Regions from separate parts of the Streptomyces sp. NPDC042201 genome, predicted to be linked through region 3. Evidence: riboswitches for the same ligand, from Rfam matches in the RefSeq annotation. Region 3 holds a riboswitch; each other region holds the start of a gene.
The links. A riboswitch is a leader RNA that binds a small molecule or an ion and turns the genes downstream of it on or off. The one in region 3 is predicted to bind cyclic di-AMP.
Positions count from the first base shown of each region.

Region 1 (5,562 bases), on a different contig from region 3:
TGCGCAGGACGGTGCGGCCGACGCCGCCGGGCGCGCGGCCGGTACCGACCACGGCGACCGACCCCGGCGTGAGGAGCCGCTGCACGGAGCGCGCCTCGGCGCGCTGTTCGCGGCCGCGCTGCACGGCGAGGGACTCGACGGTGGGTTCGAGGTCGAGGGTGAGGTGTACGGACCCGTCCTCGAAGCTGCGTTTCTGGGTGAAGCCGGCGTCCCGGAACACCTTGATCATCTTGTTGTTGGCGGGCAGCACCTCGGCGGCGAAACGACGGATACCCCGCTCCCGGGCGACCGCCGCGATGTGTTCCAGGAGGGCAGAGGCGATACCGCGCCCCTGGTGGGCGTCCTGGACGAGGAACGCGACCTCGGCCTCGTCGGCGGGCGTGGAGGCCGGCCGGCCGCGTCCGTCGATCCGGTCGTAGCGCACGGTGGCGATGAACTCCCCGCCCACCGTCACCGCGAGCCCCACCCGGTCCACGTAGTCGTGGTGGGTGAACCGGTGGACGTCCTTGTCGGAGAGCCGCGGGTAAGGGGCGAAGAACCGGTAGTACTTCGACTCGTCCGAGACCTGCTCGTAGAAGCTGACCAGCCGCTCGGCGTCCCCGGTGGTGATGGGCCTGATCCGGGCGGTGCCTCCGTCACGCAGCACCACGTCTGCTTCCCAGTGACCGGGGTACGCGTGGTCCGGCGGGGTCTCCATGACCCAAGCCTACGGCGCGGGCCCCTGGCGCACGCGCGGGTCGCGGCGGTGGATGCGCCAGGCCACTCTGAGGCACTCTGGGGGAGCCGATCGGCGGCCGGACAGGGGTCCGGGGTCAGCAGGAACGTACTCCGCGGCACATGAGAGACTGGTCTAGACAACATCATGAGACTTGAAGGGCAACACCATGGCTGAGCGCCGCGTCAACGTCGGCTGGGCCGAGGGCCTGCACGCCCGCCCCGCCTCCATCTTCGTCCGTGCCGCCACGGCCACCGGCGTCGCCGTGACGATCGCGAAGGCCGACGGCAACCCGGTCAACGCCGCGTCCATGCTCGCGGTGCTCGGCCTGGGCGCGCAGGGCGGCGAGGAGATCGTGCTCGCTTCCGAGGCGGACGGCGCCGATGTCGCTCTGGACCGGCTGGCGAGGCTGGTCGCCGAAGGGCTGGACGAGCTTCCCGAGACCGTCTGACGCCGATTTTCCCGGACGGCCGGGCCCGTACGGAACATTTCCATGACAGAGCCGCGATGCGCTGAATTCAGCCCACCGCGGCTCTGTTTATTTCGTGCGGGCAGCAGAAAACAGGTCCTGCGGAATTCTCTTCTTTGTATACGGCGCGATTGTTAAGTGCGGGCACTCGCGGTGTTTACATCATGTTGCGAAGCCCTCATCTTTTCCCGGCCGCGCTCGGGGCGCCGCAGCCGGTGCACCCCCGCGGTCCGCTCCGCGTGCAGCGCCGTCAGCGCCCGGGCGCGCTCCGCGTCGCCGCGCGCCACCGCGTCCACGATCGCGCCGTGCTCCGCCCAGGACTCCACCGGATGGGCGGGCTGCTCGACGGTGTACATCCAGGCGATCTTGTGTCTCAGCTGGGTGAGCGGAGCGGTGAGCGCGGGGCTCCCCGAGGCCTGGGCGAGGGTCTCGTGGAACCAGGCGCCGAGCGAGCGCAGATCCTCGCCCTGGCCCCGGCGGGCCCGCTCCTGGCCCAGCCTGACCAGGCCGCGGAGCACCTTGAGATGGGCTTCCGTACGACGCTGGGCGGCGCGCGCCGCACCCAGCGGTTCCAGCAGCAGCCGCACATCGAGGAGATCCGCCGCCTCCTGGTCCGAGGGCTCGGCCACACACGCGCCGACATGGCGGCGGGTCGTCACGAAGCCCTCCGACTCCAGGGTGCGCAGGGCTTCGCGCACCGGGACGCGGGAGACCCCGTAGCGCCGCGCGAGCTGCTCCTCGGTGAGCCGGCCGCCCCGCTCGAATACACCGGAGATGATGTCGTCACGGATCGCTGTGCATACCGAGTGCGCGGGAATGCGCATGTTCAAACCTCCGCTTTAATCCGCGCGAAACGCTGCCGATCGACACCTGTTCCGTGACTCTATTGCAATGCACGCGAATTTCCGATGGGTGCCCGGAATCGTTGGATATCTCTTGGCCGCGGCAGCCGGGCGGACGCGGAAGGCCCCGGCGGGCAGCCGGGGCCTTCGGGCGGACAAAGCGGGACCGGAGCGGTCCGGACGGTCAGAGGCTCACGCCGTGCGCGCGCAGATACGCGACGGGGTCGATGTCGGAGCCGTAGTCCGGGCTCGTCCGGGCCTCGAAGTGGAGGTGCGGTCCGGTGACGTTGCCGGTCGCGCCGGACAGGCCGATCCGCTGCCCGGGGGTGACGGACTGGCCGACCGAGACGCCGACCGAGGAGAGATGGCCGTACTGCGTGTACGTGCCGTCGTTCATCCGGAGGACGATGTTGTTGCCGTACGAGCCGCCCCAGCCGGCCTCGACGACGGTGCCCGTGCCCACGGCCACGACCGAACTGCCGGTCGCGGCGCGGAAGTCGATGCCCGAGTGGCTGCCGGAGGACCACAGGGAGCCGCCGGACTGATAGCCGGTGGTGACGTACGAGCCGGCGAGCGGCAGCCGGAAGGAGTTGAGACGCTTGCGCTCGGCGGCGCGGGCGGCGCGCTCCTCCTCCTCGCGGATCTCCTTGGCCCTGGCTTCCGCCTTGGCCTTCGCCGCGGCCCTGGCGTCGGCTTCCGCCCTGGCCAGGGCGGCGGCCCGGTGCTGCGCCTCGGCCTGGGCCTCGATCACTCCGGCGAGGGAGTCGTCGATGACGATGGCCCGGTCCTGGCCGCCCTGGCGGCCTGACGGGACGTCCGTACCGGCGGCGTGCGCCGGGGCGGCCAGAGTGCCGATGACGCCGGTGGCGGTGAGGGTCGCGAAGCCTGCGATACGCGCGCCCCTGCGGGTCGTTCGGCTCCGGGCACGATGCTTCCCGGTGGCACGGGTGAACGCCATGAAGTGGCTGGTCCTTTCCTTCCTTCTCGCCTACCGGGTTAGCTGACGGGTTCGGAGCAGGAAGGTCTCCTACGGACTCCTCCGCACGGGTGAGCGCGAAGGTGTCCGATTCACCCCAGGGACTGCGTGTGGGTCCCCGGCTCCCCAGGCTCGCGCCTGACGGGGACTCGGCGATGGCTGCCCGATGCCGCGAATACGGCGTAACTGGCGAACAGCCGGACCGACGCTAAGCGGGCCGTCTTTCAATCACCAAACAGACAGGCCCCTTTGTAGCGCACACCACAGGGCAGATAGGCGATCTCTCCAATAAAAGGGACATAAGAGAGCCCCGGCGACGGCGTCGCCGGGGCTCCTCTCACGGCGGGATCAGCCGGTGACCACCGTCACGTCACCGATGCCCAGAGCCGCGACCGGCTCCTTGATCTGCGCGGCGTCCCCGACGAGGACCGTGACGAGCCGGTCCACCGGGAAGGCGTTGACCGCGGCGGCCGTCGCCTCGACGGTGCCCGTCTCGGCCAGCCGCGCGTACAACTGCGCCTGGAAGTCGTCCGGGAGGAACTGCTCGACCTGGTCGGCCAGCGTGCCCGCGACGGACGCCGCCGTCTCGTACTTCAGCGGTGCGACGCCCACCAGATTCTGGACGGCCACATCGCGCTCGGCGTCGGTGAGGCCCTCCGCCGCGAGGGTGCGCAGCACCTTCCAGAGGTCCTCCAGCGCCGGGCCCGTGGACGCGGTGTCCACGGAGCCGCTGATGGCGAGCATCGCGGCGCCCGTCGCCCCGCCCGGGGCGGACGGCGCCGAGGAGCGCAGCACCTGGCCGAAGGACCGCACGCCGTAGGTGTAGCCCTTCTCCTCGCGCAGCACCCGGTCGAGCCGGGAGGTGAGGGTGCCGCCCAGGCAGTACGTGCCCAGCACCTGGGCCGGCCAGACCCGGTCGTGCCGGTCGGCGCCGATACGGCCGATCAGCAGCTGGGTCTGTACCGCGCCCGGCCGGTCCACGATCACCACGCGGCCCGTGTCGTCGGCCGTGATGGGCGGCATCGGACGGGGAGCGGCGGTGTTGCCGGTCCAGTCGCCGAGGGTGTCGGCGAGCACCGCGTCCAGATCGACCCCGGTGAGGTCACCGACGACCACCGCGGTGGCCGTGGCGGGGCGTACGTGCGCCTCGTAGAAGGAGCGCACGCCCGCGGCGTCGATCCGCTCCACCGTCTCCTCGGTGCCCTGGCGCGGCCGGGACATGCGCGAGGAGGCGGGGAACAGCTCCTTGGAGAGCTGCTTGGCGGCGCGGCGGCCCGGGTTGGCGGTCTCGTGCGGGATCTCGTCGAGCCGGTTGCGTACCAGCCGCTCGACCTCGCTGTCCGCGAAGGCGGGGGCGCGCAGCGCCTCGGCGAGCAGCCCGAGCGCCTTGGGCAGCCGGGAGACGGGGACCTCCAGGGAGATCCGTACGCCCGGGTGGTCGGCGTGCGCGTCGAGCGTGGCGCCGCAGCGCTCCAGCTCGGCGGCGAACTCCTCGGCGCTGCGCTTGTCGGTGCCTTCGGAGAAGGCGCGCGCCATGATCGTGGCGATGCCGTCGAGCCCCTCGGGCTCGGCGTCCAGCGGGGCGTCGAGATTGATCTCGACGGCCACCACCTGCTGGCCGGGGCGGTGGCAGCGCAGCACCGTCAGGCCGTTGGGCAGCGCCCCACGCTCGGGGGCCGGGAAGGCCCAGGGCCTGGCCTCGCCGGCGGTCGGCTGCGGGTGGAAGTCCATGGTCACGGCAGCGTCGGTCACTGGTCCGCCCCCTCGTGCTCGTCGGTCTCGTCGGCGGCCGTGTCCTCGGCGGTCACCGGTTCGTACACCAGCACCGCCCTGTTGTCCGGGCGCAGCCGCGCCGCGGCGACCGCCCGCACCTCGTCCGCGGTGATGTCCAGCACGCGCGTCACGGCGGTCAGCGCCAGCTGCGGGTCACCGAACAGCACGGCGAACCTGCACAGTTCGTCGGCGCGGCCCGCGACGGTGCCGAGCCGGTCGAGCCACTCGCGCTCCAACTGGGCCTGCGCCCGCTCCATCTCCTCCGCGGTCGGGCCCTCGGCGGCGAGGCGGGCCAGCTCCTCGTCGACCGCGGCCTCGATCTGCGGGACCTCGACGCCACCGGACGTCTTCACGTCCAGCCAGCCGAGCGAGGGTGCGCCGGCCAGCCGCAGCAGCCCGAAGCCCGCGGCGACCGCGGTCCGGTCCCGGCGCACCAGACGGTTGTGCAGGCGGGAGGACTCGCCGCCGCCGAGGACGGTGAGCGCCAGGTCGGCGGCGTCGCACTCGCGGGTGCCGTCCTGCGGCAGCCGGTAGGCGGCCATCAGCGCGCGCGCCGGGACCTCCTCGTGGATCTCCTCGCGCAGCTCCTGGCCGATGACGTCGGGGAGCGTGCCGTCACGCGGCGGGTTCTTGCCGTCGTGGGACGGGATCGAGCCGAAGTACTTCTCGACCCAGGCGAGCGTCTGCTCGGGGTCGATGTCGCCGACGACCGACAGCACCGCGTTGTTCGGCGCGTAGTTCGTACGGAAGAACGCGCGGGCGTCCTCCAGCGTCGCGGCGTCCAGGT
Region 1 is NZ_JBVJDS010000003.1:107,487-113,048, reverse strand. Features, by position in the region: gene ACZ6MZ_RS08010 (bifunctional acetate--CoA ligase family protein/GNAT family N-acetyltransferase) at 1-697, opposite strand, end outside; gene ACZ6MZ_RS08005 (HPr family phosphocarrier protein) at 885-1,166, shown strand; gene ACZ6MZ_RS08000 (GntR family transcriptional regulator) at 1,319-2,008, opposite strand; gene ACZ6MZ_RS07995 (M23 family metallopeptidase) at 2,211-2,984, opposite strand; cyclic di-AMP (ydaO/yuaA leader) riboswitch at 2,998-3,167, opposite strand; gene ACZ6MZ_RS07990 (M16 family metallopeptidase) at 3,351-4,733, opposite strand; gene ACZ6MZ_RS07985 (M16 family metallopeptidase) at 4,751-5,562, opposite strand, start outside.
Region 1: it holds a riboswitch for cyclic di-AMP, as region 3 does, so the genes downstream of both, ACZ6MZ_RS07995 (M23 family metallopeptidase) here and ACZ6MZ_RS13025 (transglycosylase SLT domain-containing protein) in region 3, are expected to answer to the same signal.

Region 2 (5,562 bases), on a different contig from region 3:
CGGCGGGCCGCGCGGCGGGGTCGCGCGCTCGGTCAAGAAGATGCGCGGATATCTCGCCGAGCTCATCCACCGTAAGAGGGAGAACCCCGGCGAGGACCTGATCTCCGGCCTGATCCGCTCCAGCGACCACGGCGAGCACCTCACCGAGAACGAAGCCGCGGCGATGGCCTTCATCCTGCTCTTCGCGGGGTTCGAGACCACGGTCAACCTCATCGGCAACGGGATGTACGCCCTGCTGCGCCACCCCGAGCAGCGCGCGCGGCTACAGCGCTCGCTCGACGCGGGGGAGACGGGGCTGCTCGCGTCGGGGGTCGAGGAGCTGCTGCGGTACGACGGGCCCGTGGAGATGGCGACCTGGCGCTACGCCACCGAGCCGCTGACGCTCGGCGGACAGCGGATCGCGGCGGGCGATCCCGTCCTGGTCGTACTCGCCGCCGCCGACCGTGACCCGGAGCGGTTCGCCGATCCGGACACGCTCGATCTCGCTCGCCGTGACAATCAGCATCTCGGCTACGGGCACGGCATCCACTACTGCCTCGGCGCCCCGCTCGCCCGGCTGGAGGGACAGGCCGCGCTCGCCACGTTGCTGACCCGGCTGCCCGATGTGCGGCTTGCCCAGGATCCTGCTGATTTGCGATGGCGCGGAGGGCTCATCATGCGTGGATTGCGCACGCTTCCGGTGCAGTTCACGCCATTGTCCGGCTGACGGAACGTCAGGACTGTGACTTTCGCGTGATCTCTGCTGCATCGACTTGTGACAAGCGTTCGAGTACCGCTACGTTCACCGACGACTCAGCAGCAACACGCCGTAGTCGAATTGACAGTCTCACGGAAGGCAACCGCATGCGCTCCGCGAACGGCCGGCACCGTCGACCTCGCCAGGCCCCCGCCCTGATCGTCGCGGCAGGGGTGACCGGATCGGCGCTCGCGATCCCGCTGCTCGGTGCCACCGGCGCCGTCGCGGCCGACGCCACCACCTGGGATCACGTCGCCGAGTGCGAGAGCGGCGGAATGTGGAGCGCGGACCTCGGTAACGGCTACTACGGCGGACTGCAGATCTCGCAGGAGACCTGGGACGACTTCGGCGGCGGGGACTACGCGGCCCGCGCCGACCTCGCGAGCCGCTCCCAGCAGATCGCGATAGCCGAGAAGGTGCTCGCCGCGCAGGGGCCGACGGCCTGGCTCAGCTGTGCGGCGATCTCGGGGCTGACGGACGACGGCGCCCTGCCCGGCGTCGACCCGGGGGCCGCCCCCGACGCGTCCGGAACCCCGAAGGACAGAGGGAGCGCCGATCCGGCGGACACGGCCCCGTCAAAGTCTCCGTCCAAGTCGCCGTCAAAGTCCCCGTCGACTCCGGACGGCGCGGAGAAGCAGACGGACAAGCCGGCCCCCTCCGGGTCCGCGGGCGGCTCCGGCTCGGACGGCTCCGACGCCTCGGACGGCTCCGACGCGGAGGGCGCGGACGGTACGGATCCGGCCACCGGCAAGCACCGCGGCGACGCCGCCCCGGAAGAATCTGCTTCGGGCAATTCGGGCGAAGACCGCGAATCTGGACGTCATGCCTCGCGAGGTGACGGATCGACACGCGACGCGGACGGCGTCGACGGTGGGGCGGAGGGCGCGGATGGTGCGTACACCGTCCAGTCCGGCGACTGCCTCTGGCTCATCGCCGACGAGCAGGAGGTGCCCGGCGGCTGGACCGCGCTCTACGAGGCGAACAAGGACACCGTCGGCTCCGACCCCGACCTCATCCTTCCTGGCCAGAGCCTTGATCTCGGCGTGAAGTAGGGGAAGTTAGAGGCCCTATGTCCGCTTCTGTGCAAGTGAGACAAGGGTCTCTTTGCCGCAACTCGGGCTTTTTGCTCCGTCCGTTGACCCGCTGGATCCCTCACCTGCGTAAACACCCACGATCCGCCGGGGGATAAGGGCGTTTTCTCACCTATGCGCCCCTTTGGATATCCGGCAGACCTGTGATTACGGTCTGAACCGCTCGCACCGCGGGCCTCGTCGACCGTCACGCCGAATCCTGCCGTCGGTCGGGGGGAGTAATCGTCGCGTCAAGCGCCGAAGGCAGGAGCGGGGGACCCAAAGGTTCGTGCCGGCCCGGCCGTCGAGAGACGGCCGACGACCGGCTTGGGGTGAAGTCGTGTGCGAGAGCGCGCGGCCGGGCAACTCACTTGGCCCGAACCCGACAGCTGACCTCGTAGGCGTCGGTGAGGAGAAGCTCCATGCTGCGTTCCAGCAAGGCCAAGCACCGTCGCCCGTCCTCGTCCAGGGCTGTTCGCTACGCCACTCTCGCCGGCATGACCGGTGCCGTCGTCGCGGCGCCGCTGATCGGTGCCACGTCCGCCTCCGCCGCGACCCCGTCCGAGTGGGACCAGGTCGCCCAGTGCGAGTCCGGCGGCAACTGGTCCATCAACACCGGCAACGGCTTCTACGGTGGCCTCCAGTTCACCACCTCCACCTGGGCCGCGTACGGCGGCAGCGCCTACGCCGCCAGGGCCGACCAGGCCTCCAAGTCCCAGCAGATAGCCGTCGCCGAGAAGGTCCTGGCCGGCCAGGGCAAGGGTGCCTGGCCCAGCTGCGGCGTGAACCTGTCCAACGCCGCGTACGACGGCGGCTCGGCCGACTCCGCAGCGCAGCCCGTTCCCCAGCAGAAGGAGCAGGCCCAGCCCGCCCCCCAGCCGGAGCAGCCCGTCCGTAGTGACGCGCAGGCCGCCTCGCGCGGCGAGAGCCGTCCCGCCCCGGTCGAGAAGGGCGACGGCGAGTACAAGGTCAAGTCCGGCGACACCCTCTCCAAGATCGCCGGTGCCCACCACGTCAAGGGTGGCTGGAAGAAGCTGTTCGAGCTGAACAAGGACATCGTCAAGGACGCCGACGTCATCCACCCGGGCCAGCTGCTCCACCTGAGCTGACCCGCCCCGGCCGGCCCCGACCACCCCGGTCCGGCGGCCCGGCCGGCCGGCCCCGGCCACCCCGGTCCGGCGCGTTCTCCCCCGTACGCGCCGGGCCGGGGTTTCCGCTGTCCGCCCCGCCCTCCGAGGGCCGGACGGTCTCAGCGGGCGGGCACCGGCCTGCCGACGATCCCGAGCGGTTAGGCTCTTGCCGCAAGGCCAAGAAGACCCTGCACTCAAGCGTCACATCCCAGAAGGAGATGCTCGTGCCGTCCATCGACGTCGTCGTAGCCCGGGAAATCCTTGACTCCCGAGGCAACCCCACGGTCGAGGTCGAGGTCGGCCTCGACGACGGCAGCACGGGTCGTGCTGCTGTCCCCTCCGGTGCCTCCACCGGTGCGTTCGAGGCCCTTGAGCTCCGCGACGGTGACAAGAACCGCTACCAGGGCAAGGGTGTCGAGAAGGCCGTCCTCGCCGTCATCGAGCAGATCGGCCCGGAGCTGGTCGGGTACGACGCCACCGAGCAGCGCCTGATCGACCAGGCGATGTTCGACCTGGACGCCACCCCGGACAAGTCGTCGCTCGGCGCCAACGCCATCCTCGGCGTCTCCCTCGCCGTCGCGCACGCCGCCTCCGAGGCCTCCGACCTCCCGCTCTTCCGCTACCTGGGCGGCCCGAACGCGCACCTGCTGCCCGTTCCGATGATGAACATCCTGAACGGCGGCTCGCACGCCGACTCCAACGTGGACATCCAGGAGTTCATGATCGCCCCGATCGGCGCGGAGTCCTTCTCCGAGGCGCTGCGCTGGGGCGCCGAGGTCTACCACACGCTCAAGAAGGTCCTGAAGGAGAAGGGGCTCTCCACCGGCCTCGGCGACGAGGGCGGCTTCGCGCCGAACCTGGACTCCAACCGCGCCGCGCTGGACCTGATCCTCGAAGCCATCAAGGAAGCCGGTTACGCCCCCGGCAAGGACATCGCGCTCGCGCTCGACGTCGCCGCGTCCGAGTTCTACAAGGACGGCTCGTACGCGTTCGAGGGCAAGTCCCGCTCGGCCGCCGAGATGACCGAGTACTACGAGGAGCTCGTCGCCTCGTACCCGCTGGTCTCCATCGAGGACCCGCTCTTCGAGGACGACTGGGCCGGCTGGAAGGTCCTCACGGACAAGCTCGGCGCCAAGGTCCAGATCGTCGGCGACGACCTGTTCGTCACCAACCCGGAGCGGCTGGCGCGCGGTATCGAGGAGGGCTCCGCCAACGCCCTGCTCGTGAAGGTCAACCAGATCGGTTCGCTGACCGAGACCCTGGACGCCGTCGAGCTGGCCCAGCGCAGCGGCTTCAAGTGCATGATGTCCCACCGCTCCGGTGAGACCGAGGACGTCACCATCGCCGACCTCGCCGTCGCCACCAACTGCGGCCAGATCAAGACCGGCGCCCCGGCCCGCTCCGAGCGCGTCGCCAAGTACAACCAGCTGCTGCGCATCGAGGAGATCCTCGACGACGCCGCGGTGTACGCCGGCCGCAGCGCGTTCCCGCGCTTCCGCTCCGCGTAGTGAGGAAGCTCCGCCTCGCGCCCGCGGAACAGGTGACAGGGCGCGAAGGCGGAGCGTAGCGAAGCGTCCCCGGCCGCGGTCCCGTACCGTGTCGGGGACGTACGCACGTGACAGGGGAGGCGAGCCATGGCCGGGAACCGGGACCGGTTCTCCACCGCGACCAGGCTGCGGCTGCTCGGCGAGCAGACCGCCGCCCGCGTCTACCGCTCGCAGAACCGCCGGCAGGACCGCCGCTCCCGGCTCACCGGCCGGGCGGCCTTCCTCGCCCTGATCCTCTGCACCCTGGTGGTGGCGCTCGCGTATCCGATGCGGCAGTACGTGTCGCAGCGCAACGAGATCGCCGACCAGCAGCGGCTGACGCGCGAGGCGAAGCAGCGGGTCGAGGAGTTGCGCGACGAGAAGGCGCGGCTCCAGGACGACGCGTACATCCAGCGGCTGGCCCGCGAGCATCTCCACTATCAGCTGCCGGGCGAGACCGGCTACACCATGATCGACCCGGAAGCGGTGAAGCAGGAGCGCGAGGAGCAGGGGACGGCCGGCCGTCCCTGGTACTCGAACGTTCTGGACGGCGTCGACAACGCCGACCGCCCCGGCAGATAGCACCCGACCGTAGAACCACCCGACCGTAGAACTCTGTAGAACCAAGGCAGGCATGCACACGCCCCCTCCGCAGACCGAACGCACCGAGCCCACCGAGGCGGATGTCGCGGCGTTCAAGGAACAGCTCGGCCGCCCGCCGCGCGGATTGCGCGCCATCGCGCACCGCTGCCCCTGCGGACAGCCGGACGTGGTCGAGACCGCCCCGCGGCTTCCTGACGGCACCCCCTTCCCGACGACGTACTACCTGACCTGCCCGCGCGCGGCCTCGGCCATCGGCACGCTGGAGGCGAACGGCGTCATGAAGGAGATGACCGAGCGCCTCGCGACCGACCCCGAGCTGGCCGCCGCGTACCGCGCGGCCCATGAGGACTACCTCGCGCGCCGGGACGCCATCGAGGTGCTGGAGGGCTTCCCCAGCGCGGGCGGCATGCCGGACCGGGTGAAGTGCCTGCATGTCCTGGTCGGCCACTCGCTGGCGGCAGGCCCCGGGGTGAACCCGCTGGGCGACGAGGCGCTGG
Region 2 is NZ_JBVJDS010000005.1:420,240-425,801, forward strand. Features, by position in the region: gene ACZ6MZ_RS15500 (cytochrome P450 family protein) at 1-706, shown strand, start outside; gene ACZ6MZ_RS15505 (transglycosylase family protein) at 844-1,788, shown strand; cyclic di-AMP (ydaO/yuaA leader) riboswitch at 2,053-2,225, shown strand; gene ACZ6MZ_RS15510 (transglycosylase family protein) at 2,229-2,915, shown strand; gene eno (phosphopyruvate hydratase) at 3,161-4,444, shown strand; gene ACZ6MZ_RS15520 (FtsB family cell division protein) at 4,571-5,044, shown strand; gene ACZ6MZ_RS15525 (DUF501 domain-containing protein) at 5,097-5,562, shown strand, end outside.
Region 2: it holds a riboswitch for cyclic di-AMP, as region 3 does, so the genes downstream of both, ACZ6MZ_RS15510 (transglycosylase family protein) here and ACZ6MZ_RS13025 (transglycosylase SLT domain-containing protein) in region 3, are expected to answer to the same signal.

Region 3 (5,562 bases):
CTCCAGGCCAGACCCACCGCGCGTCGCAGTTCCGCCGTCGTACGGCCGCCTCCGGTCCACGGCTCCAGGTAGGCGTCCCGCAGCCGGGGCAGCACCTCGGGCCCGTACCGCTCGCGGGCGGCCCGGGCGGGGACCAGCAAGCTGCAGAAAGGATGGGCGACGGCCGCGTCGCCCCAGTCGAAGAAGGTGAAACGGCCCGGCTCCGGGGCGAAGAGCTGGGCGTCGTGCAGATCGGAATGGTCGAGCGAGTCCGCGACGCCCGCGCCCGCGAGCTCCTCACACCAGTCCACGAGCCGGGGCCGCAGCTCACGCAACGCCTTGAGGTCGTCGACCTCCAGCGCGGTGTTCTCCTCGACGATCCGGTCGAAGGTCCGAGGAAGCGCGGCCGCGCGCGCGTCGGGGACGCCGAGCATGTCGATCTCCTCGGTGTACGGAAGCAGTGCGTGTTGCATTCCGGCGTACTGGCGCAGCGGCTCTTCCCAGGCACGCGGGTCGGCGGGGCCACGGTCGAGTACGTCCCTGAAGAGCGTGCCCCCGTCCGGAAGCAGCGCCCAGCCACGGTCGGCGTCGACGGCGAGCGGCGTCAATACGTGCTCCGGAACCCAGCGAGCCAGGGCCTCGGCCAGACCCGCTTCGAATCCGCTGGCGGGTGGGTTGGCCTTGAACCACACGGCGTCGTGTCCTTCGACGGACATCCGCACCAGGACGGACCACGGCCGCAGCCGGACCTTCCGCTGCCCTGTTTCCCGCAGCCCGTGGGCGGCGAGCTCGCGCTCCGCCCAGCCGAGAGCCGCGCCCCGCCATGCCTCTTGCTCCCACGGTGTGACCGCTTCCCGGTATCGCCCCCGGTCCACGACCTCCGGCACATCACGTCGCATCGCGCCATCACATCACCGGGCCGGCCGAGTCTCCATCCGGTTTTCTCCCGGTCCGGACGACAGCTCGATGACTTATCTGTCCATTTTGGGATTAATGGTCGGCTTTCATTGGTTATCGCACTTACGAGGTGTGCGGCAGAGCGCGGCGCCCATGTGATCGTCTGCGGACGCGACGCCGAACGCGGTGGCTCGACGGCCGGCACCCGATACGAGAAGCACACCCGATCCGAGAAGGAATTGTCAGCCATGACCACTCCCGTCGTTCTCATCACCGGAGCCCTGACCGGCATCGGCCGCGCGACAGCCACCACGTTCGCGGCGGCCGGAGCGCATATCGTCGTCTCCGGACGGCACGAGGAAGCTGGCCTCGCCCTCGCCGAAGAACTGCGCAAGCTGGGCGGCGAGGCGGAGTTCATACGCGCCGACGTGCGCCATGACGACGACCTGAAGACACTCGTCGACGGAACCATCGAGCGCTTCGGCCGCCTCGACATCGCCGTCAACAACGCCGGGACCGAAGGCGAGTTCAGCGCGATCACCGACCTGACCCCGGAGACGTACGCCGCGACCTTCGACACGAACGTACTCGGCACGCTGCTGAGCATGAAGCACGAGCTGCTGGCCATGCGGGCGCAGGGATCCGGCGCCATCGTCAACGTCAGCTCCGTCTTCGGCGAAAGGGGCTACCCCAACGGCGCGCTCTACGTCGCCAGCAAGCACGCGGTCATCGGCCTGACCCGGTCCGCCGCGCTGGAAGCCGCCGCCTTCGGCGTGCGCGTCAACGCCGTCGGCCCCGGCCCCGTACAGACCGAGATGCTCGACCGGTTCATCGGCCGCAGCGACGAGACGAAGAGTTCGTTCGTCGCCACTGTCCCCCTCGGCCGGGCGGGCGATCCGGACGAGATCGCCGAGGCCATCGCCTTCCTCAGCTCCGACCACGCCGGCTTCATGACCGGCCAGACCGTCTTCCTCGACGGCGGCTTGACCGCCGCCTGAGGATCGGACCGGCACCGGCGACCTACCGGCACGGCACATTCCCCTACCCGGGGCCGAGTAGGGGAATGTGCTGTGCCGGTAGGTCAGTAAGGACCGTTCACATTGTCGATCGAGCCGTACCGGTCGGCGGCGTAGTTGCACGCGGCGGTGATGTTGGCGACCGGGTCGTAACTGTCCATCGACGTACCGGGCACGTGATAGGCCTGGAACGTCGGGTCGATCACCTGCAGCAGCCCCTTGGACGGTGTTCCGGCCGCGGCGTTGGAGTCCCAGTTGTTGATGGCCAGCGGGTTGCCCGAAGACTCACGCATGATGTTCCTGTAGATGCCGTCGTAGCTGCCGGGAATGCCTTGCGCGGCCATGACGTCCAGCGACTCCTTTATCCAGCCGTCCAGATCGTTGGTGTACGCCGGTGCGACTGCCTCGGTCGCGACTTCTGCCGGCGCGACTTCCGCCGTCGCGACTGCCGGGACGGTGGCACTACTCGCACCGACCGGCGCGCTCGCGGCGACCGCCGGTGTGGCCGCCTGATCGGCGGCGGACGTGGTCGCCGTCCGCGACTCCGCCTTCCCACCGAGCGTCAGCTTGAGGCCGGGACGAATCAGCGACGGGTTGTCGCCGATGGTCCGCCGGTTGTCCTGATACAGCTTCTGCCAGCCGCCGCTCACGGAATGGGCGCGGGCGATCTTGGACAGGGAGTCACCCGCGACCACGACGTAGGTCACGGAGGTGTCCTTCTGAGCGGCGACAGCAGTCGCCGGGTCCGCTTCCGCGGTGACACGGTGGGCCGACGGCGCGGCGCCGGCGGTTGTCGCCGCCACCAACGGGAGGGCGAGTGCCGCCCCACCCGTGCCCGCGGCGACGAGGCGTCGAGCGAGCGGGCTGGTTCTGGGACGACGGTGCTTTGCATGTGCGGGCATGACGCATTCCTCTCCGTCGCCTGCGAGGTGAGCTGTCGGGTTCGGGCTGGAGCTGCCCGGCCGCGGTGGAATGCGGCTTCACCCCAAGCCGGTCCGGATTTCGGATCGGCGACTTACCTGGTTCCCCCGCTCCTGCCGTACGTGAGTGGACGCGGTTTCCGGATGGCGGCAGGATTCGGCAGTCCATCCGGATTGACGCGAACGTAAGCGAGACCGCCCGGGCGAAACAAGTCCCGAATTCGCAACGCAATCCCCTTTTCGAATCCAGCCGGGAAAGATCCGGCTATTCATCCGATGCCGGGGAACTCAACTTTCCTTCCCTGACAGGGAAATGGAGAAGGAAGCGGGAACCACGGCGCACCACAGAGGTGACACACATCACGGCCGCAACAGAGCCACCACGCAGAACACCGACAAATCGCCCTTATAGGCCGCTCTTGACGAGGAGAAACCATCCCAAACCGCCCGGCCGCCGCAGAAAGCCGCGGCACGGCGGGCGAGGCCGTGCCGCGGCGGTCCACGCGCGGGATCACGCGCAGTACTGCTGCTCCTTGCCGATCGACCGGTACATGCAGTCGGCGTTCTCGATCAGCTGGAGCACCGCGTCGCGGTTCCGGCTGGTCTCACGCTCGATCACCTCGTCGGGCGGATAGAAGCCGCCGCCACCGGAGCTCGGGTACATCTCGAAGGTGTAGCTGAAGACCTTCTGGTTGCCCCACAGCCAGTCGTCGATCGAGCCGTCGGTGATGTACAGGTCACTGGACTGCTCGGGCGTGTACCCGTTGCTCGCGGCCATCTTCCTGCCGACGGCGGCGAAGGCGTCACGGTCGTCCTGGGTCAGGCCGGGCGCGGTGTCGGCGTTGGTCCAGCCGAACGGCCAGAGGACCAGCTCGCTGTACGTATGGAAGTCGATGGCCGCCTTGATCTGCTGCTTGCCGCCGACGACCCGCGAGCGGACGAAGTCGGCGACGACCTTCACCTCGGGGGCGGACTCGGCGGCCCGGCCGCGGTAGGTCTCGGAGCTCGCGGAGCCGGAGGAGCCGCCGCAGCAGCCCCATTTGAAGTTCCAGTTACGGTTGAGGTCGGTACCGACGTACGAGGAGCCGGAGTTGGGCTGACGGTTCTTGCGCCAGCTGCGGTACGCGCCGGAGGCGATGTCGTACTCTCCGCCGTCCGGGTTGAGGTCCGGCACGATCCATATCTCACGGTTGTTGACGGCGTTCGTGATACGCGAGTCGGAGCCGTATCCCGCGCCCATCTCACGCAGCAGATACAGCGCCATCTCCACCGTGAGATGTTCGCGCGCATGCTGGTGGTGGGTGAAAAGGACCTCGGGCTCGCTCTCGTCCGTCGCGACGTTGTCGCTCACCTTGACGGCGATGATGTCCCGGCCCTCATAGGTCTTGCCGATGACACGCTTGGACATGAGATTCGGATACTGCTGAATGCGCTGGTCGATCTCCGCGTTCATCTCCGCGTAGGTGTGATAGCGGGAGTCGGCGGGCGGAAAGTCCATGGGGGCGACGGCCAGTCCGTCGGTCCGTGCGGGCGGCGCGGGCAGCACGGTGAGCCGGTAGCCGAGGGCGCGAAGGCGCGTGGACTGCTCGGCGTTGGCGCTGACGACGACCGAGTGATCGTCGGCCTCGTCGATCGATACGCCGGTCGCGACGAGGGCGGTGCGATCGGCGGCGGTGGCCGGGCCGTGGATCTCGTACTGCCGGATCACCTCCTCGGCAGTGGCGGCCGACGCGAGGGCGGTCGCGGCGGGCGCGCTCGGGGAGGTCGCGGCGGCGGCGAGCGGCGCCGCGACCGCGAGAGCCAGTAACGCCGTGAGGGTGGCGGACCTTCTGCGGTGGATGCGTAGTCGCATGGTCTCTCCTGTAGCGGGGGGAGTCCGGAGAGGCGTCCCCATGCGACGCATCGTGAGACCCTGGCATGCACCCGTCAAGAAGCGCTGTTCGGCCATCGCCGGGGCCCCGCCGCCCCGGGCCGGTTCCGCCGCCGCGCGGCAACGGAACCGGCCCCCACAGGACCTAGCGGACCTGGACGAAGACCGGGTTCGAGTAGAACCACAGATCGTCCCAGGGGCTCTCCTGCCCGTCGGCGAGCGGCTCGACCTCGTCCGTGCTCGTACCGCGCACGCGGGCGTAGAGGTCACTTTCCACATTGCGCAGGGTGTGCCGGATGACGTACTCCTTCCCCTGCTTGCGCCAGTCGCGCGGGCCGAACCGGGCCACCACCTTCGTGGTCGGGTTGGTGTCGGTGTCGAGGCTGGCGCTCGGGCCGGTGACCTGGCCCACGATCAGGTCGACACGCCGGACCTCCGGACGGTCACCGTTGGCGTTCTTGCCCTCCAGCGGCCGGAACTTGATCTCGATGTCGACATCGGTGCGGTTGCGGCGGCTGACGGTCAGGGTCTCGCCCATGGCGGCGTCGCTGCCCCGGTTGCTGGCGGTGAGGTCGAGACTGGTGATCAGATCCCCGGTCCCGACCCAGATCCGCCCGTTGCGGAGTCCGTCCATGATGTCGGCGTAGTCCTGCCTGGCCAGCACATGCGTCTTGCTGTACTCACCCGGCCAGAAGTCCGAGCCGCCGCGCGTCCAGTGCACGTGCGAGTCCGACGTCGCGGTGATCCACCACCGCCGGCCTTCACCGAGCAGGGAGTCCCACAGCCCGCCGACGCGAGCCGTCATCTGGTCGAAGCCGCCGTGGGTCGGGTAGCTTCCGTACCCGCCGCGCGCGCCGCCGTTGAGCGGGCCGGCCTGGTG
Region 3 is NZ_JBVJDS010000004.1:594,121-599,682, forward strand. Features, by position in the region: gene ACZ6MZ_RS13015 (aminoglycoside phosphotransferase family protein) at 1-878, opposite strand, end outside; gene ACZ6MZ_RS13020 (SDR family NAD(P)-dependent oxidoreductase) at 1,125-1,874, shown strand; gene ACZ6MZ_RS13025 (transglycosylase SLT domain-containing protein) at 1,958-2,794, opposite strand; cyclic di-AMP (ydaO/yuaA leader) riboswitch at 2,799-2,956, opposite strand; gene ACZ6MZ_RS13030 (M14 family metallopeptidase) at 3,324-4,664, opposite strand; gene ACZ6MZ_RS13035 (CehA/McbA family metallohydrolase domain-containing protein) at 4,828-5,562, opposite strand, start outside.

Region 4 (5,562 bases), on a different contig from region 3:
AAGTTCGCCCGGTACGCGACGGGCAGGCCCAGGATCCTGTACTGCGCGCACGCCTTCCACGGGCTCACCACGGGATCCCTGTCGGTCAACGGCGAGGACGGATTCCGGGACGGCTTCGCACCGCTGCTGCCCGACACCGCCATGGAGCTCGGCGATCTCGACGCGCTGGAGAGGGAGTTGAAGCGCGGCGACGTGGCCGGGTTCATCGTCGAGCCCATCCAGGGCAAGGGGGTGCACGCGACACCGCCCGGCTTTCTGCGTGCCGCCCAGGACTTGCTGCACCAGCACAAGGCGCTGCTCATCGTCGACGAGGTGCAGACCGGTCTCGGCAGGACCGGCGACTTCTACGCGTACCAGCACGAGGAAGGGGTGGAGCCCGATCTCGTCTGTGTGGCGAAGGCGCTCTCCGGCGGCTATGTGCCCGTCGGCGCGACCCTCGGCAAGGACTGGATCTTCAAGAAGGTCTACTCCTCGATGGACCGGGTGCTGGTCCACTCGGCCAGCTTCGGATCCAATGCCCAGGCCATGGCGGCGGGCCTGGCCGTGCTGTCGGTGATGGAGGATGACAAGATCGTCGCCAATGCGCGGGCGACCGGCGATCTGCTCAGATCACGGCTGGCCGCGCTCGTCGGCCGCTACGAGCTGCTGTACGAGGTACGGGGCCGGGGCCTGATGATCGGCATCGAGTTCGGCCGGCCGACCTCGATCAAGCTGCGCAGTCGCTGGACCATGCTGCAGGCGGCCCGCAAGGGACTCTTCGCGCAGATGGTGGTCGTGCCGCTGCTCCAGAAGCACCGCATCCTCACCCAGGTCTCCGGCGACCATCTGGAAGTGATCAAGCTGATTCCGCCGCTGACCATCGGCGAACGCGAGGTGGAGCGCTTCGTGGACGCCTTCACGGCGGTGATGGACGACGCCCATGGCGGTGGCGGACTGATGTGGGACTTCGGCAGGACACTGGTGAAGCAGGCCGTCGCCAACCGGTAGGACGCGGCCTCGCACGCGGTGGACGGCGTATTTGCCTCCGGGGCAAGAAAGTTGCCCCGGAGGAAATATTTTGGCCCAATGGAGGTATGAGCACTCCTCCCACCGGAGAGCCGACGGGCGAGCTGCCCGACGAGCTCCCCGATGTCGCGCCACGCCTGCGCGAGCTGCGCCGTGGCCGGCGCCTCACCCTGGAGACCGCCGCCGGGCGGGCGGGGCTGTCCCCCGCCCATCTCTCCCGGCTGGAGACGGGCCGCCGGCAGCCCTCCCTGCCCATGCTGCTGGCCCTGGCCCGTATCTACGGGACGACCGTCTCCGAGCTGCTCGGGGAGATCCCGCCGGAGCGCGACCCCATCGTCCGCGCCGGCCGGACGGAGCCCGTGGAGGCGGACGGCTGGACGTACCACCAGGCGGGCGGCTCGGGCCGGGCCATGCAGCCGCTGCGCGTCCAGGTGCCGTACGGGGCGCAGGGTGACCTCGTCCGCGTACACCCGGGGGAGGAGTGGCTCTATGTCCTCGAAGGACGGCTGCGGCTGAGCCTCGGGGACGCCGTGCATGTGCTCGGCCCGGGGGACAGCGCGCACTTCGACTCGCTCACACCGCACCGGATCGCGGCCGCCGGGCCCGCCGGGACCGAGCTGCTCTTCGTCCATACCCTGCTGCAGAGCCCCGCCGCCGAGCTGTGCCTCGGTGGCGGGGCCCATCGCCGCTGACCTGCCAGAGAAAGGCCAGTCACCATGTCGGAGAATCCAGCCGGGAACCCGGCCGCGACGCCTGCCGAGCCGGAAGCCGGGCCGGCGCGCGTCACGCATGAGGAGAAGTCGTTCCCCCGTGGGCTGGTGATCCGGCTCTTCGCCTATCTGGTGGCCGGCCATCTCTTCGCGGGCTTCCTCTACCTGCTCTTCGAACTGGGAGCGCGCGGGCAGTAGGGCAGCGGCGAGGGCCGGGGCGGCCGGCCCGCCGCCGCTCGGTCAGCTCTCGTCGAGGAGACGGGCGCGCAGCCGCTCGCGGGTCTCGGGGGCGAGGCCGAGGCCCTCGGTGAGATAGCGGTCGGTGGTGCCCCAGGTCTTCTCGATGGTCTCGAAGGCCGCGGCGAGGTATTCGGCGCGGGCGTCGAAGAGCGGGCTGAGCAGCTCCATCACCTCGGGGGACTTGCCGGCGGGCGAGTTGTCGCTGCGGCGTACGAGATAACGGCGGTGCGGGTCGTTCGACTTCAGATAGTCGGCCTCGATCGCCTCGGGCTCGACCCCGACCGCGAGCAGGGACACGGCGATGGAGAGCCCTGCCCGGTCCTTGCCCGCCGCGCAGTGCATCAGCGCCGGGACGCTTTCCTCGGCGAGGGCGTGCAGCACCCGGCTGTGCTCGGCGACGCGGTCCGTGATGATCGCCCGGTACGAGTTGATCATCCGGTCCGCGGCCTTGCCGTCCGACAGGAGCGAGCGCAGCTGGTCGAGATCACCGTCCCGGACCATCTTCCAGAACTCGGCGCCGTCGGCCGGGTCGGTGAGCGGAATGTTCACATTTCGCACCCCGGCCAGCTCCACGTCCACGCCGTCGAGCTTGAGGTCGGCGGCATTGCGGAAGTCGAAGACCGTGTGCAGGCCGAGGGAGGAGAGGAAGGCGGCGTCGGCCGCGGTGGCGTTGGCGAGATGGCCGCTGCGGAAGAGCCGTCCGTACCGTACCCGTCGGCCGTCCGTGGTCGGCAGCCCGCCCACGTCACGGAAGTTGCGCACTCCGGACAGCTCGGGCTCGGTCGACGGGACCTGCGGCAGCTGCTGCGTCACGGCCTGCTCCTCCGTGTCTGCCGTCGGCGCTGCTCGCCGACGATGTCGACTCCTGACCCTACGACATCTGTTCGCACGGCAATCAGTTCGACCGCCGGGGATACAGATCGACATTATTCGGACATCGCGCACGGGTTGATATCGCCCAAATCATCATCTGTCCGCATTGGGATATTTGGCCCAACGTGCCCCGGTCGAGGGCGAGATGAGCCTCGGCCAGTGAGCAGGATCATATCCGTGACGTTGCGTGGCTGTACCAAGAAACGGAATTTGCCGCCTCACATGGAATCCGAAGATCGGTAATCCACGCAGGGTGACCGGAATTCCCCGGTGATATCGAAGCGGGTGTCATCGGCGGAAATCAGAGGGCTTGTTCAGGCCGTCCCGACTCGCCTACGTTCACCCTCAATCCGAGCGGAACGCCAAATCCTGCCGCCGCTCGGAATTCGCACTCACCCATCCACGCGTGGCAGGAGCGGGGAACCCAGGTAGTACGCCGGCCCTTAGGCCAGGACCGGCTTGGGGTGAAGTCGCGCAGCACGCGCGGCCGGGCATCTCCAGCCCGAACCCGACAGCTTACCTCGCAGGCGCCGGAGAGGAATTCGTCATGCCCGGTAAGCATCGCCGTCCCAAGTCCAACCCGATTGCCCGCGGATTCATCGTCGCCGGCGCGGGCGGGGCCGCCCTCGCGCTTCCGCTCATGGGCGCCACCGGTGCGCACGCCGCCGAGAAGGCCGCGCCGCAGTCCGCCTCCGTCGCGCACACGGCCCAGAGCCTGTCCGCCTCCGCCAAGTCCCCGAGGCTCTACACCGTGGTCGCCGGCGACTATCTGTCCAAGATCGCCCGCGACCACAAGGTCCGCGGCGGCTGGCACAAGCTGTACAAGGACAACCGCAAGGCGATCGGCGCCGACCCGTCGCTGATCCACCCCGGCCTGAAGCTCACCCTCGGCGCCAAGGCCAGGGCCGCCCACTCCGCGACCCCGGCCACGACCTCCAGCAAGCCCCCGAAGCCCGCGGAGCCGTCCGAGGAGCCCTCGGAGCCGTCCACCGTCACGGAGCCCACCGCCCCGGCCACCGAGACCCCCGCGCCGAGCAGCGATTCCGGCTTCACCCTGCCCATCGACGGCGGGCAGCCCAGCACGCCGTACCACGCCTCCGGCAGCAGCTGGTCCAGCGGCTACCACACCGGTGTGGACTTCTCGGCCTCCACCGGCACCGTGGTGAAGGCGGTCGGCGCGGGCACCGTCGTGACGGCCGGCTGGGGCGGCTCGTACGGCAACCAGGTCGTCATCCAGCACAGCGACGGCCACTACTCGCAGTACGGCCACATGTCCTCCCTCTCCGTCTCGGCCGGCCAGACCGTCAGCGAGGGCCAGCAGATCGGGCTCTCCGGCGCCACCGGCAATGTCACAGGACCGCACCTGCACTTCGAGATCAGGACCGGCCCGGAGTACGGCTCGGACATCGACCCGCTGGAATTCCTCCGTCAGCACGGCGTCTCCATCTGATCGGGGAAGCCCTGATATGACATCACCTCCGCCCGGCACCTGGAGTGCCGGGCGGAGATCATTTCGCGTATTCCCGCTTGGGCGAATCTTGACCGATGGCATATCTCACCCACCGTCAACTCCTTCTTACGGTCGCGTAGGTCACATCCACGGGTGAAAGATGTGCTGCTGTGGCAGACGATTCGAGATCAAGAAGAAGAGGCGTATTCGGGTCGTACACGGCGATCGGTGACAGCTTCACGGAAGGCGTGGGAGACCCAGGACCCGACGGGCTGTACGTCGGCTGGGCGGACCGCCTCGCGGTTCTGCTCGCGGACCAGCTTCCGGTCTCCGGCGAGACGGCGGACGCCGTGCACGGCGATTTCCGGTACGCCAATCTCGCCGTACGCGGCCGGCTGCTGGACCAGATCGTCGACGAGCAGATACCGCGCGCGAAGGAACTCGGCCCGGACCTGGTGACCTTCTGCGCCGGAGGCAACGACATCATCCGGCCCGGCACCGACCCCGACGATGTCGCCGAGCGCTTCGAACGCGCCGTCGCCGACCTCACCGGCGCCGTGGGCACCGTCATGGTGACCACCGGCTTCGACACCCGGGGTGTCCCCGTGCTGCGCCATCTGCGCGGCAAGATCGCCACGTACACCGCTCATGTACGGTCCATCGCCGACCGCTACGACTGTCCCGTGCTCGACCTCTGGTCCCTCAAGTCCGTCCAGGACAGGCGGGCCTGGGACGGCGACCGGCTGCATCTGTCACCCGAGGGACACACCCGTGTCGCGCTGCGCGCCGCACAGGTGCTCGGCCTCGACGTGCCCGCAGACCCGGACCAGGTGTGGCCGCCACAGCAGCCGCGCGGCACGTTCGAGGTGCGGCGCGACAACATCCACTGGGCGCGGGAGTATCTGGTGCCCTGGATCGGGCGCCGGCTGCGCGGCGTCTCCTCCGGGGACCATGTCGCGGCCAAACGGCCCGATCTGCTGCCGCTGAAGCACTGACGGCGGGGGTGTGCCGGGGCCCGCGCTACGCCCCCGCCGGGATCCGCTCCAGTACCCCGCCAGCGAAGACGTCGTACAACGGCAGCGTCTCCAGATGCACATAGCCGATATGACAGTCGCACACGGCCAGCGGGCAGGCCCGGGGGCCGAGCGCCCGCCGGTACGACCCGTCGTAGAGATTGCCCAGCTCGGCGCGGACGAAATGGCAGCGCCGTACCGTACCCTCCCCGTCCACCGAGATCACCGACTCACCCGTACGGCACGGCAGACCGGCCGAGCGGTGCGGATG
Region 4 is NZ_JBVJDS010000011.1:179,206-184,767, reverse strand. Features, by position in the region: gene ACZ6MZ_RS25945 (aspartate aminotransferase family protein) at 1-987, shown strand, start outside; gene ACZ6MZ_RS25940 (helix-turn-helix domain-containing protein) at 1,074-1,697, shown strand; gene ACZ6MZ_RS25935 (DUF6126 family protein) at 1,722-1,913, shown strand; gene ACZ6MZ_RS25930 (tyrosine-protein phosphatase) at 1,956-2,768, opposite strand; cyclic di-AMP (ydaO/yuaA leader) riboswitch at 3,212-3,371, shown strand; gene ACZ6MZ_RS25925 (M23 family metallopeptidase) at 3,376-4,278, shown strand; gene ACZ6MZ_RS25920 (SGNH/GDSL hydrolase family protein) at 4,449-5,273, shown strand; gene ACZ6MZ_RS25915 (STM4011 family radical SAM protein) at 5,299-5,562, opposite strand, start outside.
Region 4: it holds a riboswitch for cyclic di-AMP, as region 3 does, so the genes downstream of both, ACZ6MZ_RS25925 (M23 family metallopeptidase) here and ACZ6MZ_RS13025 (transglycosylase SLT domain-containing protein) in region 3, are expected to answer to the same signal.